One region of the Leclercia adecarboxylata genome, then DNA from elsewhere that is predicted to be linked to it. Evidence: predicted binding sites of a transcription regulator. Region 1 holds the regulator's gene; each other region holds the start of a gene.
The links. The regulator sigma-54, encoded in region 1, starts transcription at its own class of promoters, with help from an activator protein. The targets are predictions, from matches to a motif close to GTTGGCACANNTTTCGCTNT.
Positions count from the first base shown of each region.

Region 2: FHN83_RS02445 (branched-chain amino acid ABC transporter substrate-binding protein) is a predicted target of sigma-54. The motif match lies at 2,304-2,323, and genes of this name have one in related genera.
Region 3: glnK (P-II family nitrogen regulator) is a predicted target of sigma-54. The motif match lies at 1,834-1,853, and genes of this name have one in related genera.

Region 1 is NZ_CP040889.1:1,522,556-1,527,338, reverse strand. It holds gene npr (PTS phosphocarrier protein NPr) at 1-46, opposite strand, end outside; gene rapZ (RNase adapter RapZ) at 43-897, opposite strand; gene ptsN (PTS IIA-like nitrogen regulatory protein PtsN) at 943-1,434, opposite strand; gene hpf (ribosome hibernation promoting factor) at 1,517-1,804, opposite strand; gene rpoN (RNA polymerase factor sigma-54) at 1,827-3,260, opposite strand; gene lptB (LPS export ABC transporter ATP-binding protein) at 3,308-4,033, opposite strand; gene lptA (lipopolysaccharide ABC transporter substrate-binding protein LptA) at 4,040-4,594, opposite strand; gene lptC (LPS export ABC transporter periplasmic protein LptC) at 4,563-4,783, opposite strand, start outside.
Region 2 is NZ_CP040889.1:120,993-125,775, forward strand. It holds gene FHN83_RS28380 (hypothetical protein) at 1-21, shown strand, start outside; gene tyrP (tyrosine transporter TyrP) at 92-1,303, shown strand; gene FHN83_RS02440 (YecA family protein) at 1,400-2,068, opposite strand; gene FHN83_RS02445 (branched-chain amino acid ABC transporter substrate-binding protein) at 2,489-3,610, shown strand; gene FHN83_RS02450 (ABC transporter permease subunit) at 3,708-4,622, shown strand; gene livM (high-affinity branched-chain amino acid ABC transporter permease LivM) at 4,633-4,783, shown strand, end outside.
Region 3 is NZ_CP040889.1:3,175,766-3,180,548, reverse strand. It holds gene tesB (acyl-CoA thioesterase II) at 1-32, shown strand, start outside; gene amtB (ammonium transporter AmtB) at 128-1,414, opposite strand; gene glnK (P-II family nitrogen regulator) at 1,448-1,786, opposite strand; gene FHN83_RS16915 (SmdB family multidrug efflux ABC transporter permease/ATP-binding protein) at 1,983-3,761, opposite strand; gene FHN83_RS16910 (SmdA family multidrug ABC transporter permease/ATP-binding protein) at 3,754-4,783, opposite strand, start outside.

The sequences.
Region 1 (4,783 bases):
GCATGCCCAGCTTGTTGGTGATTTCAACGGTCTGCTTTACGGTCATGTTTTACGTTTTTCCAGCGTACGATGACGGGACTGCACGTTTTTACCGCGCGAGCGGAAATAGTCAGCCAGTTGCTCAGCAATATAGACCGAACGGTGTTTGCCCCCGGTACAGCCAATCGCCACCGTTAAGTAGCTGCGATTGTTTGTCTCGAGCATTGGCAACCAGAGTTCAAGATAGCTGCGCGTCTGATAGATAAAGTTATGCACTTCCGTATGTCTGTCAAGGAACGCGGCGACGGGCTTATCGAGGCCGGTCATCGGACGCAGCTTCGGATCCCAGTGCGGGTTCGGTAAGAAGCGCACGTCGAACACGTAGTCTGCATCGATTGGAATGCCGTGCTTAAAGCCGAACGATTCAAAGACCATCGTCAGTTCGCGTTCGCGTTTGCCCAGCAGACGGGTACGCAGCATCTCCGCCAGTTCATGGACCGACATTTCAGAGGTGTCGACGATCAGATCGGCGCGGGAGCGCAGCGGCTCCAGCAAATCGCTCTCCTGGTCGATAGCGCTTTCCAGCGACAGGTTTTTGCTGGAGAGCGGATGCAGGCGGCGGGTATCGCTGTAGCGACGGATCAGCGTGTTGCGATCGGCGTCAAGGAACAGAAGCTGAGGTGAAAATGCTTCCGGCAAGCTGCTCATCGCCTGCTCAAAGATCTCCGGCGATTCAGGCATATTACGAACGTCGATGCTGACCGCGGCAGAAATCTGCCGATCCGCCAGCGAACGCGCCAGGTCGGGCAGCAGCACCACCGGCAGGTTATCCACGCAGTAAAAGCCCATATCTTCCAGCGCGCGCAGGGCGACCGATTTTCCGGACCCCGAACGCCCGCTGACGATCATCAGCACCATGTACCGTTTCTCCTCAGGACTACAGATGTCAAAGCCATCACCCGATTACGCATCATCCTGATTGCCTTCCGTTTCCGTAATAATTTGATAGAGCTCTTCGTCGCTCTGCGCCGCACGCAAACGGCGACAGATGGTTTTATCCGCCAGACGTTTGGCCACCAGCGAAAGCGTATGCAGATGCGTTTTAGTCTGATCGGCTGGCACCAGCAGGGCAAACAGCAGATCGACAGGCTGGTTATCAATGGCATCAAAGGCGATAGGTGTTTCCAGTTGAACAAACACCCCTACAGCACGCAGAGTATCCTCTTCCAGTTTGCCATGGGGAATGGCGATGCCGTTGCCGATGCCGGTACTGCCCATTTTCTCACGGGTCAGGATCGCTTCAAAGACCACTTGTGGCGGCAGGCTCAGCTGTTTTGCGGCCAGTTCACTGATGATCTCCAGCGCACGTTTTTTGCTCTGGCAGTGAACGGCACTGCGGGTACATTCCTGATTAAGGACACTGCTCAGTTGTAGAGTGGAATCGTTATTCATCATAATTTCACCTAAGCGCTAACTGTACAAAGGGCCCGTTGTGTTTCACAACAGGCCGACCTGCACCCGTTAACTGCCCGGACAATTAGTGTTGTTTCAGTTTATCTTTATGTTTGTTTAGCTGTCGTGCCAGCTTGTCGATCAAGCCGTCGATAGCCGCGTACATGTCCTGCCCTTCCGCACTGGCATGGATTTCGCCCCCGTTGACGTGCAGGGTAGCATCCGAGATATGAGTCACTTTTTCCACTTTTAACACAACGTAGACCTGGTTGATCCTCTCAAAATACTGCTCGAGCTTGGCGAATTTAGTATTCACAAAATCGCGCAGGGCCTCAGTGATCTCGACGTTATGTCCAGTGATGTTGAGCTGCATAGTGTCTTCCTTATCGGTTGTGTCAGACCAGTTGTTTACGCTGGTTTGACGGCGGAATGGATAAAGACTCTCGATACTTCGCAACAGTGCGGCGTGCCACCATGATACCTTGTTCGGACAGCATGGTGGTCAACTTACTGTCACTCAGTGGTTTCGCGGGGTTTTCCGCGGCGATTAACTTTTTCACCAGCGCCCGGATCGCCGTCGACGAGGCTTCGCCGCCGCCTTCGGTGTTGACATGGCTGGAGAAAAAATACTTAAGCTCAAAAATACCGCGCGGGCTGTGAAGATACTTCTGCGTCGTCACGCGTGAAATTGTCGATTCGTGCATCTCGACGGCCTGGGCAATATCGGCCAGCACCATCGGCTTCATAAACTCTTCACCCTGCTCAAAAAACGCCTGCTGCTGCTCGACGATGCAGCGGCTGACGCGCAGCAGGGTATCATTGCGGCTCTCCAGGCTTTTGATCAGCCAGCGTGCCTCCTGCAGATTGCTGCGGATAAACTGGTTATCCGAGTCGTTGCGGGAGCTGGTGCACATTGAGGCGTACTGCTGATTAATTTGCAGGCGGGGGATGCTGTCGGAATTCAGCTCCACGGTCCACAGACCGTTATGCTTACGCACCAGCACATCAGGAATGACATACTCGGGCTCGCTGGTCTGGATGGACTGCCCCGGGCGCGGATCCAGCGACTGAATCAGATTGACCGCTTCTTTCAGCACCTCTTCTTTCAGTCGCGTCACACGCATCAGTGAACGGAAGTCGTGGTTGGCCAGCAGATCCAGATGTTCGCTGATGATAAGCCGGGCCTCTTCCAGCCACGGGGTCTCTTTCACAAACTGCGAAAGCTGAATCAGCAGACAATCGCGCAAATCGCGCGCGGCGACGCCGATCGGGTCAAAACGCTGCACGCGTTTCAGAACCGCTTCGACCTCTTCAATCTCAATATCATCGTCGCCGATGCTCTCCAGGATATCGTCCAGCGACACGGTCAAATAGCCGGTCTCATCGACGGCATCCACAATGGAGGTGGCGATGGCACGATCGGTATCGGAAAACGGCGTCAGCTCCACCTGCCACATCAGGTAATCCTGCAGCGACTGGGTGGTTTCACCCTGATACACCGGTAACTCGTCATCCTGATAGTCTGCCCGCGTGCCGGATGGGGTTCCGGCGGTGTAGATCTCATCCCAGCTGGCATCGAGCGGGAGTTCGTCAGGCATCTCTTTCTGCTCTAACGCATCAACCGTGTCGAGGGTTTCGTTATCCTGGGTTTGCTGAGTTTCTACCTCGTCGTGAAGATCGGTTTGCTCGAGGAGGGGGTTACTGTCCAGCGCTTGCTGGAGCTCCTGCTGAAGTTCCAGCGTCGACAGCTGCAACAGACGAATGGCCTGTTGTAACTGCGGCGTCATGGCCAGCTGTTGGCTGAGCCTTAATTGCAAACCTTGCTTCATGTTCAGAGCATTTTTCTCCGTTTACGCGAGACTTAGCTTCTACCCTATCAGAGTCTGAAGTCTTCCCCAAGGTACACGCGCTTAACATGATCGTCTTCGAGGATCTGCTGCGGGGTACCGTGGGCGATAAGATGGCCCTGGCTGACGATATAAGCACGCTCACACACCGCCAGCGTTTCGCGCACGTTGTGGTCGGTGATAAGAACGCCAAGACCACTGTCCCGCAGATGCTCAATAATACGTTTGATATCAATAACCGAAATCGGGTCTACACCGGCAAAAGGTTCATCGAGCAGAATAAATTTCGGATTGGCTGCCAGCGCGCGGGCAATTTCCACACGGCGGCGTTCACCACCGGAAAGCGCCTGACCCAGGCTGTCGCGCAGGTGCTCAATATGGAACTCTTCCATCAGCTCGTTGGCGCGATCCTGACGCTGCTCAGAGGTCAAATCATCGCGGATCTGCAGTACGGCCATCAGGTTGTCGTAAACGCTCAGACGGCGAAAAATCGAGGCTTCCTGCGGCAGATAGCCGATGCCGCGACGCGCACGCGCGTGCAGGGGCAGCAGGCTGATATCTTCATCATCAATGATGATGTTACCCGCATCGCGCGGCACAATGCCCACAACCATGTAAAACGTGGTGGTTTTACCCGCACCGTTAGGACCCAACAGGCCGACAATCTCGCCGGAGTTAACGGTCAAACTGACATCTTCCACTACGCGGCGGCCCTTATAGGCTTTGGCGAGATTCTTTGCAGTTAATGTTGCCATAACGAATTAGTTACTCTTTTTCTGTGCCGGGGCCTGAGTGCTGTTTTTGTCCTGCAGCTGCGATGGAACCAGTACGGTAGTCACGCGTTTGCCTTTTTCACTGAAGGCCTGCATTTTTTGTTCTTTAACCAGGTAAGTGATCTTGTCGCCCGTGATGTTGCTGTCGAGCTGCTCCAGGTACGCATTACCGGTAAGAATCACAAAATCTTTCGCCAGCTCGTAGTGCATCTGGGAAGCGTGGCCTTTCACCGGCTTACCGTTATCCTGCATCTGGTAGAAGGTGGCCGGGTTGCCGTAGCCATCGATAATCTCTTTTCCGTCCTCACCGCCAGGACGCGTCACCACGACTTTATCGGCGTTGATTTTGATGGTGCCCTGAGTCACGACCACATTGCCGGTAAAGGTCACCACGTTGCCCTGCATATCGAGTGATTGCGTGTCAGATTCGATATGGATCGGCTGCTCGGTATCACCCGTCACAGCAAGCGCAGGAAGGCTGAGGGCCAGCAGCGCGCCGGCTATAACACTATTAAGGCTGAGTTTGTTTGCTTGGAATTTCATAGGAGGTTCTAACCTTTTCAATCAGCTCTGCGTTCTTGCTGCGTAAGTTCCCGCGCATTCTCAGACCGCTGGAATTAAATGTTGTGCCGTATAACGTAACCAGATCCTGCGAGGTTACATCCTGCGTCACAAGGTTTATCTGTGCGTTATCGGTTGTGATTTTGCGCAGCTGCGAATCGGCGGTCAGCG
Region 2 (4,783 bases), 1.4 Mb from region 1:
GACATTGTAACGTCGGTTTGACGAACCTGAGCTTTTCCCTTACTCTGCGCCGCAGATTTTGTCGTCGTGACGTTGGGTTTTAGAGGAAAACGTGAAGAACAGAACGCTGGGTAGTATTTTTATCGTCGCCGGAACGACGATTGGAGCCGGGATGCTGGCGATGCCGCTGGCTGCTGCGGGCGTCGGATTTGGCGTTACGCTGGTGTTACTGGGCGTACTATGGGCGCTGATGTGTTATACCGCCCTGCTGCTGCTTGAGGTGTATCAGCACGTTCCCGCCGATACCGGGCTGGGGTCGCTGGCCGGGCGTTATCTGGGGCGATTCGGCCAGTGGATCACTGGCTTCAGCATGATGTTCCTGATGTATGCCCTCACCGCGGCCTATATCAGCGGAGCCGGGGAGCTGATCGCCTCCAGCGTCAACGACTGGTTCAACGCCGATATCTCCCCTACTACTGGCGTGATCTTCTTTACCCTGATTGGCGGGGGCGTGGTCTGCGTCGGCACCTCGCTGGTGGATCTGTTTAACCGCTTCCTGTTCTCGGCAAAAATTATTTTCCTCGTGGTGATGCTGGCGCTGCTTGCGCCGCACATTCATAAGGTCAACTTACTGACGCTGCCGCTGGAGAAAGGGTTAGCGCTATCGGCCATCCCGGTGATTTTTACCTCGTTTGGTTTCCACGGTAGCGTGCCGAGCATCGTCAGCTATATGAACGGCAACGTGCGTAAGCTGCGCTGGATCTTTATTACCGGCAGCGCCATTCCGCTGGTGGCCTACATCTTCTGGCAGATGGTGACGCTCGGCAGCATTAACTCGTCGAGCTTTATGGGGATGCTGGCCAGCCACAGCGGGCTTAACGGGCTGCTGCAGGCCCTGCGTGAAGTGGTTGCGTCGCCGCACGTTGAGCTGGCGGTGCATCTGTTTGCCGACCTCGCGCTGGCGACCTCTTTCCTCGGCGTGGCGCTGGGTCTGTTTGATTATCTGGCAGATCTGTTCCAGCGCAGCCGGACGGTGAGCGGACGCATCCAGACCGGGGCGATCACCTTCCTGCCGCCGCTGGCCTTTGCTCTGTTCTATCCACGCGGGTTTGTGATGGCGTTGGGCTATGCGGGGGTTGCGCTGGCGGTACTGGCACTGCTGTTGCCATCGCTGCTGGTCTGGCAAAGCCGTAAACACCACCCTGACGGCGACTACCGGGTGCCTGGCGGTAAGCCTGCGCTCTGTCTGGTCTTTGCCTGCGGGATCGTGATAATCCTCGTGCAGTTCGGAATTGCGGCGGGTCTGTTGCCGGAAGTGGGATAAAGCGCATTAATGTCCGGCGGCGCTTCGCTTGCGCGGGCCTACGAAGGGTTTTGTAGGCCGGGTAAGCGAAGCGCCACCCGGCAGAAATGGGCGCTGTTAATGCAGACAGCAGTTCTTGAATTTTTTGCCGCTGCCGCACGGACAAGGGTCGTTACGCCCTACTTTGGTGCCGTTGATCACCGGCTGCTGAGCGACCGGCTCTTGCGGGTTGGCAATCCAGTAGTTATAGAGGCGCAGCGCTGCCGGGCGAATGCCCTCAATGCTCTGCTGGAACTCCTCTTCGGTTAAGGTATCCAGACGATCAAAGTTCTCTTCGGAACCGTGCAGCGCAATCAGATCCAGATCGGCGCGCAGGGACTCCGGCAGGGACGACCAGTCGGTCAGCGCCACGCCGCGCATATAGCCGAAGCACCACTCTTCCACCACGGTATAGGTTTGCCCCTCGACATCGTTCATGCCGAACATCGGTTCAAACTGATCCGGGTAGTCGCTCAGGCGCTCGGCGATATCGTTCATATGCTTGAAGCAGAGATCGATAAAGCGGTTCATCTCGCGATCGTTCTTCCAGCGCGGAATGTTTTTCTCCCCGCCCCATACCGCCACCAGCCAGCGATCCGGCTCAACCACCATCGGGCCAGACAGTACCGCGGTCAGCATGCCGTCGAGTTCTGAGACGTCCATAACGGACTCGTCGTCATGACCGTAGGTCATTAAGGTCTCTTCCAGCCACTCCATTTCGGTTTCGTTTAACGGGCCTTGGGTCATGGTGCTTCTCCTGCAGAATAGATTTGCGTGCAGGGTAACACAGAAACCGCGCCTCCCCCTGCTAATTGCGCGGGCTATGCTGGTGCAAAATGGCGCAAATCGTGACCGTTGCACAACTTATGTGCTTTGTTGTTAATGAGATGTGATCCCCGCTGTAATTTCACTTCGTGCCGCCGGGTGGCTTAAAACGGCGCTCTATACTGAAAATTGTCGAAACATGGCAATAGCTGCCCGTTCTGGCAACCATTTTGCTTAACGTTGTTCTGTCGAGGAGATGCGTCAGAAAACCTCGCCTGTTTCTGCAGTTTGTCGTCCGTATAGTGCAGTCCGTTTAGTGCAATGCTTTTGGATTGGGTACGCCTCATGGCGTTCGACTACACAGGGTTCGTGCAAAAAACCACTCAGAAAAGGTACATAATAATGTCGCTGAAATTCATCAGAAGTCCTCTTTCTCTTGTAATGGCAGGCTGCCTGGTCACGGCGTTTTCCGCCCAGGCTGATATCGTGATTGGCGTGGCGGGTCCCTTTACCGGGCCGAACGCAACGTACGGGGATCAGTACTGGCACGGCGCAACGCAGGCTGCGGAAGACATCAACGCCGCGGGCGGCATTAATGGCGAGAAGATCAAACTGGTGCAGGGAGATGACGCCTGTGAACCGAAACAGGCCGTCTCGGTTGCCAACCGTCTGGTTGACCAGGATAAAGTCAAAGCCGTGGTCGGCCACTTTTGCTCCTCCTCCACCATGCCGGCCTCCGAGGTCTATAACGACGCGGGCGTGCTGGCGATCACCCCAGGCTCCACTAACCCGCAGATCACCGAGCGCGGCATGAGCGACATGTTCCGCATGTGCGGACGCGACGACCAGCAGGGCCAGGTCGCCAGCGATTTCATTATTGATAAGCTGAAAGCCAAACGGGTGGTGATCATCCACGACAAAGATACCTACGGCCAGGGTCTGGCGGATGCCACCAAAGCGGCGCTGGCGAAACGCGGCGTTAAGGACGTGATGTACGAAGGGCTGTCGCGCGGTGAGAAAGACTTTAACGCCCTGGTGACCAAAATTGGCGCCCAGAAGCCGGACGTGGTCTTCTTCGGCGGTTGTCACCCGGAAGCGGGTCCGCTGGTGCGTCAGATGCGTGAGCAGGGCGTGCAGGCGAAATTCTTCTCCGGAGACTGCATCGTCAACGAAGAGATGGTCACCGCCGCCGGTGGCGCGCAGTACACCAACGGCATCTACATGACCTTCGGCAAAGATCCACGCCTGATCCCGGAAGGCAAAGCGGTGATCGAGAAGTTCCGCGCCAGCAAGTTTGAGCCGGAAGGCTACACCCTCTACTCCTACGCCTCTATCCAGGCCATTGCTGCGGCCTTTAAAGCCGCCGGCGGCGCCGATCCGGCCAAAGCCAGCGAATGGCTGAAGGCCAATTCGGTGGATACCGTGATGGGCAAAAAATCCTGGGACAGCAAAGGTGACCTGAAAGTCTCCGACTACGTGGTGTACCAGTGGGACGACAAAGGTAAATATAAGGAAGTGCAGTAACCGGACGGAATCACGCTCAACGTCGGTATGGCGACATGCCGACGCACTATAACCAACGGGCCGCCTCCCCCGCGGCCTGAAACACGAGCGCGCGATGATGGAAACTTTCTTTCTGCAGCAGTTAATCAATGGCTTAACGCTGGGCTCCGTCTACGGATTGATAGCCATCGGCTACACCATGGTATACGGCATTATCGGCATGATTAACTTCGCCCACGGCGAAGTGTATATGATCTCCGCCTACCTCTGCGCTATCGGCCTGGCGCTCCTCTCCTTCTTCGGACTGGAATCTTTCCCGCTGCTGATCCTCGGCACGCTGGTCTTTACCATCGTGGTGACGGGGGTGTACGGCTGGACCATCGAGCGCATCGCCTATAAGCCACTGCGTAACTCCACGCGTCTGGCCCCGCTGATCTCCGCCATCGGCATGTCGCTGATCCTGCAAAACTACGCCCAGATCAGCCAGGGTCCGCGCCAGCAGGGGGTGCCTACCATGCTGGACGGCGTGCTGCGCTTCCACATTGGCGAAGGCTTTGTGCAGATCACCTACACCAAGGTCTTTATTCTTATCGCCTCGTTCACCGGCATGCTGGTGCTCACCTGGATAATCAGCAATACCCGTTTAGGGCGGATGTGCCGCGCGGTGCAGCAGGACCGCAAGATGGCGTCAATTCTGGGTATTAATACCGACCGGATCATCTCCCTGGTGTTTGTGATTGGCGCGGCGATGGCCGGACTGGCGGGGGTGCTGATCACCATGAACTACGGCACCTTTGATTTTTACGCCGGGTTTATCATCGGCATTAAGGCCTTTACCGCCGCCGTGCTCGGGGGGATCGGCTCCCTGCCGGGCGCCATGTTAGGGGGACTTATCCTTGGCATTGCCGAGGCGCAGTTCTCCGGGATGGTGAACTCCGATTATAAAGATGTGTTCTCCTTTGGATTGCTGGTGGTGATCCTTATTTTCCGTCCTCAGGGACTGCTTGGCCGCCCTGTCGTGGCCAAAGTATGAGGGAAGCAAAATGACGTCACAGATCGTTTCGCAGCCCGTGGCGCACGACGGGTTTTCACTTAAACGCTGCATCCTCGATGCCATTTTTGCCGGGATGGTCGCGCTGATTATCTTTGGCCCGGTGGCGGGCGTGGTGCTGGATGGCTACAGCTTTAACTTCG
Region 3 (4,783 bases), 1.7 Mb from region 1:
TGCAGGAAGGGGTGATGCGTAATCGGGGATAATGTAAAAAGCCGGGTGGCGGCTTCGCCTTACCCGGCCTACGGTACTCTCTCTTGTAGGCCCGGTAAGCGTAGCGCCACCGGGCAAGACTCTCGAATCACGCGTTATACGCATTCTCGCCGTGGCTGTTGACGTCCAGACCTTCGCGCTCCTGCTCTTCCGGTACGCGCAGCCCAACCGTCATGTCCGCCAGCTTGTAGCCGATAAAGGCAACCACGCCCGACCAGACTACCGTGATGGCGATACTTTCCAACTGCACCAGAACCTGATGGCCCATGGTCACGCCTTCTGCGTAGCCTACGCCGCCCAGAGAGGTTGAAGCGAAGATGCCGGTCATGATGCAGCCGACAATACCGCACACGCCGTGGACGCCAAACACGTCACAAGGGTCATCCACACGCAGAACACGTTTCAGCGCCGTCACGCCCCACAGACCGGCCAGACCCGCCACGATACCGACGATCAGCGCGCCACCGACACCAACAAAACCACAGGCAGGGGTAATACCTACCAGACCGGCAATCGCACCGGAACAGGCGCCCAGCAGAGAAGGCTTACCGCGTACCGCCCACTCGCCAAAGATCCAGGAGAGGATGGCTCCCGCCGTCGCGACAACGGTGTTCACGAAGGCCAGGGCCGCGATTTCGTTTGCCGCACTGGCTGAACCGGCGTTGAAGCCAAACCAGCCAAAGTAGAGGATCGCCGTACCGGTAAAGACCATCGGCAGGTTGTGCGGTTTGAACGCTTCTTTGCCAAAACCGACGCGTTTGCCAATCAGGTAAGCACCGACAAGCCCAGCTACCGCGGCGTTGATATGCACAACGGTACCGCCCGCAAAGTCCAGCGCGCCATGAGAAGCCAGCAGACCGCCGCCCCAGACCATATGCGCCACCGGCACGTAGGAGAGGGTCAGCCACACCACCACGAAGATTAATACGGCGGAGAAGCGGATACGTTCCGCCAGCGCCCCGACAATCAGCCCCACGGTGATACAGGCGAACGAACCCTGGAACGCCACGTGGATGTACTGATAGAAGCTGCCCATCACCGCGGTCAGTTCGATATTTTTCAGCATTGCCCAGTTAAAGCTGCCGAAGAAGGCGTTGCCCTCCCCGAAGGCCAGCGAATAGCCGTAGACCACCCACAGCACGCAAACCAGCGCAAAGGTCACCGTTACCTGAGTGAGCATGGAGAGGACGTTTTTGCCGCGGATCAAGCCGCCGTAAAACAGCGCGATCCCCGGAATGGTCATAAAGAGCACCAGCGCGGTGCAAATCATCATAAAGGCGTTATCGGCTTTGTCTGCTACCGCGGGTGCAGCCATTGCCAGGCCCGGCAACAGCGCCAGAGACCCCAGACCTGCTTTAAGTGTTGTTGTGTTCATTTTCTCGATCCCTATCACTGTGTGCCTGCTGTTTTACAGTGCCGCTTCGTCGGCTTCGCCTGTACGAATGCGAATAACGCGTTGCAGCTCAGCAACGAAAATTTTGCCGTCGCCAATTTTGCCGGTGTAGGCTGCTTTGCTAATTACGTCGATGACTTCATCCAGCTGATCGTCGGCAATCGCTACGTCAATCTTCACTTTTGGCAGGAAGTTGACGCTGTATTCCGCACCACGGTAAAGCTCTGCATGCCCCTTCTGACGACCGAAGCCTTTCACTTCGGTAACGGTCAGCCCCTGAATACCCATTGAAGAGAGTGCTTCGCGCACGTCTTCGAGTTTGAATGGTTTGATTACCACGGTAACCAGCTTCATATATCCCTCCAGTCAGAATTCGGTTTTGGCGAGCCAACGAAAGAGGTATTGCAAGGGGTGTGCCAAAAGTGAAAAGAGAGGGAATACGAGGCACGGCGAAGGCGTGACGAAAAAAAACGCACCATGACAGTGCAAGGTGCGTTTCATTTTTGCACCAACCGATTCAGCGGCTGGCTGGTTGCTTAATTTTAGTGCATCAGGCGCTGAGAGATTCCTCACGGGCGCTGGCGGCCAGCTCTTCCCCGGCCAGCTGCAGCTGATACATTTGCCAGTAACGCCCTTTTGCTTCAAGCAGTTGCTTATGGGTGCCGCGCTCAACCGCCTGGCCGCGATGAAGCACCAGAATGGTATCCGCCTCTACGATGGTCGAAAGACGGTGGGCAATCACCACCAGGGTGGTGTGTTCGCGTACCGCGGCCAGCGCCTGCTGGATAGCCTGCTCGGTACCGGAATCGATGCTGGCGGTAGCTTCATCCAGAATCAACACCTGCGGGGTATCAATCAGCACCCGGGCCAGCGCCAGCAGCTGCTTTTGCCCGACAGACAGGTTATTCCCCTGCTCGCCGAGCCGTGTATGAATGCCGTCGTGCAGACCGCGCGCCAGCTCCGCCAGCTGCACTTTCTCCAGTACGTCCCAGACCTGCTCCTCGCTGAACGGTCGGCCCAGCGTCACGTTGGCAAAGAAGGTATCAGCCAGCACCACCGGATCCTGCTGCACCATCGCTACCCCTTTACGCAGTACGCTGTGGCTCAGGCTCGACAGCGGACGTCCGTCAAGGCGGATTTCCCCTTCGGTGAGCGGGTAGTAGCCCATCAGCAGGCTGGCGAGGGTGCTTTTACCGCTGCCGGTATGCCCCACCAGCGCCACAAAGCTGCGGGACGGCACCGTCAGGTTGATATCCTGCAGCACCAGCCGATCGTCGCGATAGGCAAAGGAGACGTTGTCAAAATCAATTGTCCCGCTTTGCAGTTCGCACTCGTCATCGCCATACGCCTGGCGCGGGCGATCCATCAGCTCAAAGACGCGCTCACCGGCCACCACCGCCTGTTGCAGCATCGACTGCTGGGTGGTGAGTTCGATCAGCGGCTCGTTAAGACGCCCGAGATAGCTGATAAAGGCATACAGCACCCCGACTTCGATGGTGCCACCGGCGGCAAAGCCAAACTGCATCAGCAGCCCGCACAGCACCAGCGCCGAGAACAGGCTTAACAGCGGGCGCAGCAGGAAACCGTCCAGACGCAGGGTCTGCATGCGGGCCATATAGTGGGAGCGGCTGGCTTCGCCCATCCGCTCGCCAAAACGCGCCTGCTGGCGGAACTGCTGGATAACGCTCATGCCGTTGATGACCTCGTTAAAGCCATCGTTGATATCCGCCAGATAGGCCCGCACGCGACGCACAATCGGCGTGCTGTAGCGCTGGTAGATGATCATCACAATCATTACCGCCGGGAAAATCGCCATCGCCACCAGCGCCATGCGCCATTCGAGGCTGAACATCGCCACCAACATCGCGCCCACCAGGGCGGCGCTGCGCAGTACCGTAGCCACCACGGTGACATACAGGTCGCGGATCACTTCCGTATCGTTGGTGACGCGGGAGATGATCTGCCCGACTGGCTGGGTATCAAACGCGCTCAGGGGCTGGCGCAGGGCGGCATCCATCACGTCGGTACGCAGCTGCTGCACCACCCCGACGGCAGCCTGGTTAAACAGCAGCGACTGGGCATAGTGCAGCCCGGCCGCCAGCAGCTGCAGGCCAACGTAGGCCACCGCCAGCCCGGTGACTAAACCGAGCGGGAGATAATTTTTTGCCACCATGTTGTCGATGAAATAGCTGATCAGCAGCGGGCCGGTTACTTCGGCAATCGCCGCAATCCACAGCAGCACGACAGCCAGCGACAGCGGCTTGCGCCACGGCGAACCATACGCCAGCAGGCGCTTAAGGGTGGGCCACAGCTGGGAAAAACTACGCATCGGCGGCCTCCTCGTCGGTTTCCGGCACGTCATCCAGTGCCGCTTCCAGTTGTTGATAACGATACATATCGCGATACCAGCCCGGCTGTTCCGCCAGCTGTTCATGCTGGCCGCGCTGGGCAATATGCCCGTGCTGCATCACCAGAATTTCGCTCGCCTCGGTCAGAGCCGACAGACGATGGGCGCTGATGATCACCGTGCGCCCTTCTCCCCACTGGCGCAGGTTGTGCAGGATCTGGTGTTCGGTGCGGCCATCGACCGCAGAAAGGGCATCGTCGAGGATCAGAACCTCGGCATTCAGCAGCAGCGCGCGGGCGATGGAAATGCGCTGTTTTTGCCCTCCCGAGAGCATTACGCCGCGTTCGCCCACTTCGGTTTCGTACCCCTGCGGCAGGCGCAGGATGTCGTCATGAACGCTGGCGAGACGGGCGACGTGCTCAATCTCTTCCTGGGTCGCATGCGGGCAACCGAGGGCGATATTGTTGGCGACGCTATCGGAGAAGAGGAACGGCGTCTGGCTGACGACCGCCAGGCGGCTGCGCCAGCTATCCAGCTGCAGTTGCGTCAGCGGGATGTCGTGGAAGCGGATCTCGCCCTGGTCAATATCGAAGTGGCGCTGGATCAGCGAGAGCACGGTACTTTTCCCCGCCCCGGTCGGGCCGCAAATGCCCAGCATTTGCCCCGGCTGCAGCGTGAAATGGACATTTTCGAGCGTCGTTTTTTCCGTATGGGGGTAGGCAAAGGCCCGTACGGAGAATTTCAGCTCGCCGCGCCCATCCGGCACAGGCTCGCTGCCATCGTTGACCACCGGCGCTTCGGCGAGCATGGCGCGGATCCGGCTATAGGCCGCACTGCCGCGCTCGACGATGTTGAACATCCAGGCCAGGGCCAGCATCGGCCAGATCATCAGCCCGAGATACATGGCAAAGCTGGTCAGTTGCCCGAGCGTCAGTGAGCCGTTAATCACCATCCAGCTCCCGCCGCCAATGGCCAGCAGGTTGGCGGTGCCGATGGCGATGTAA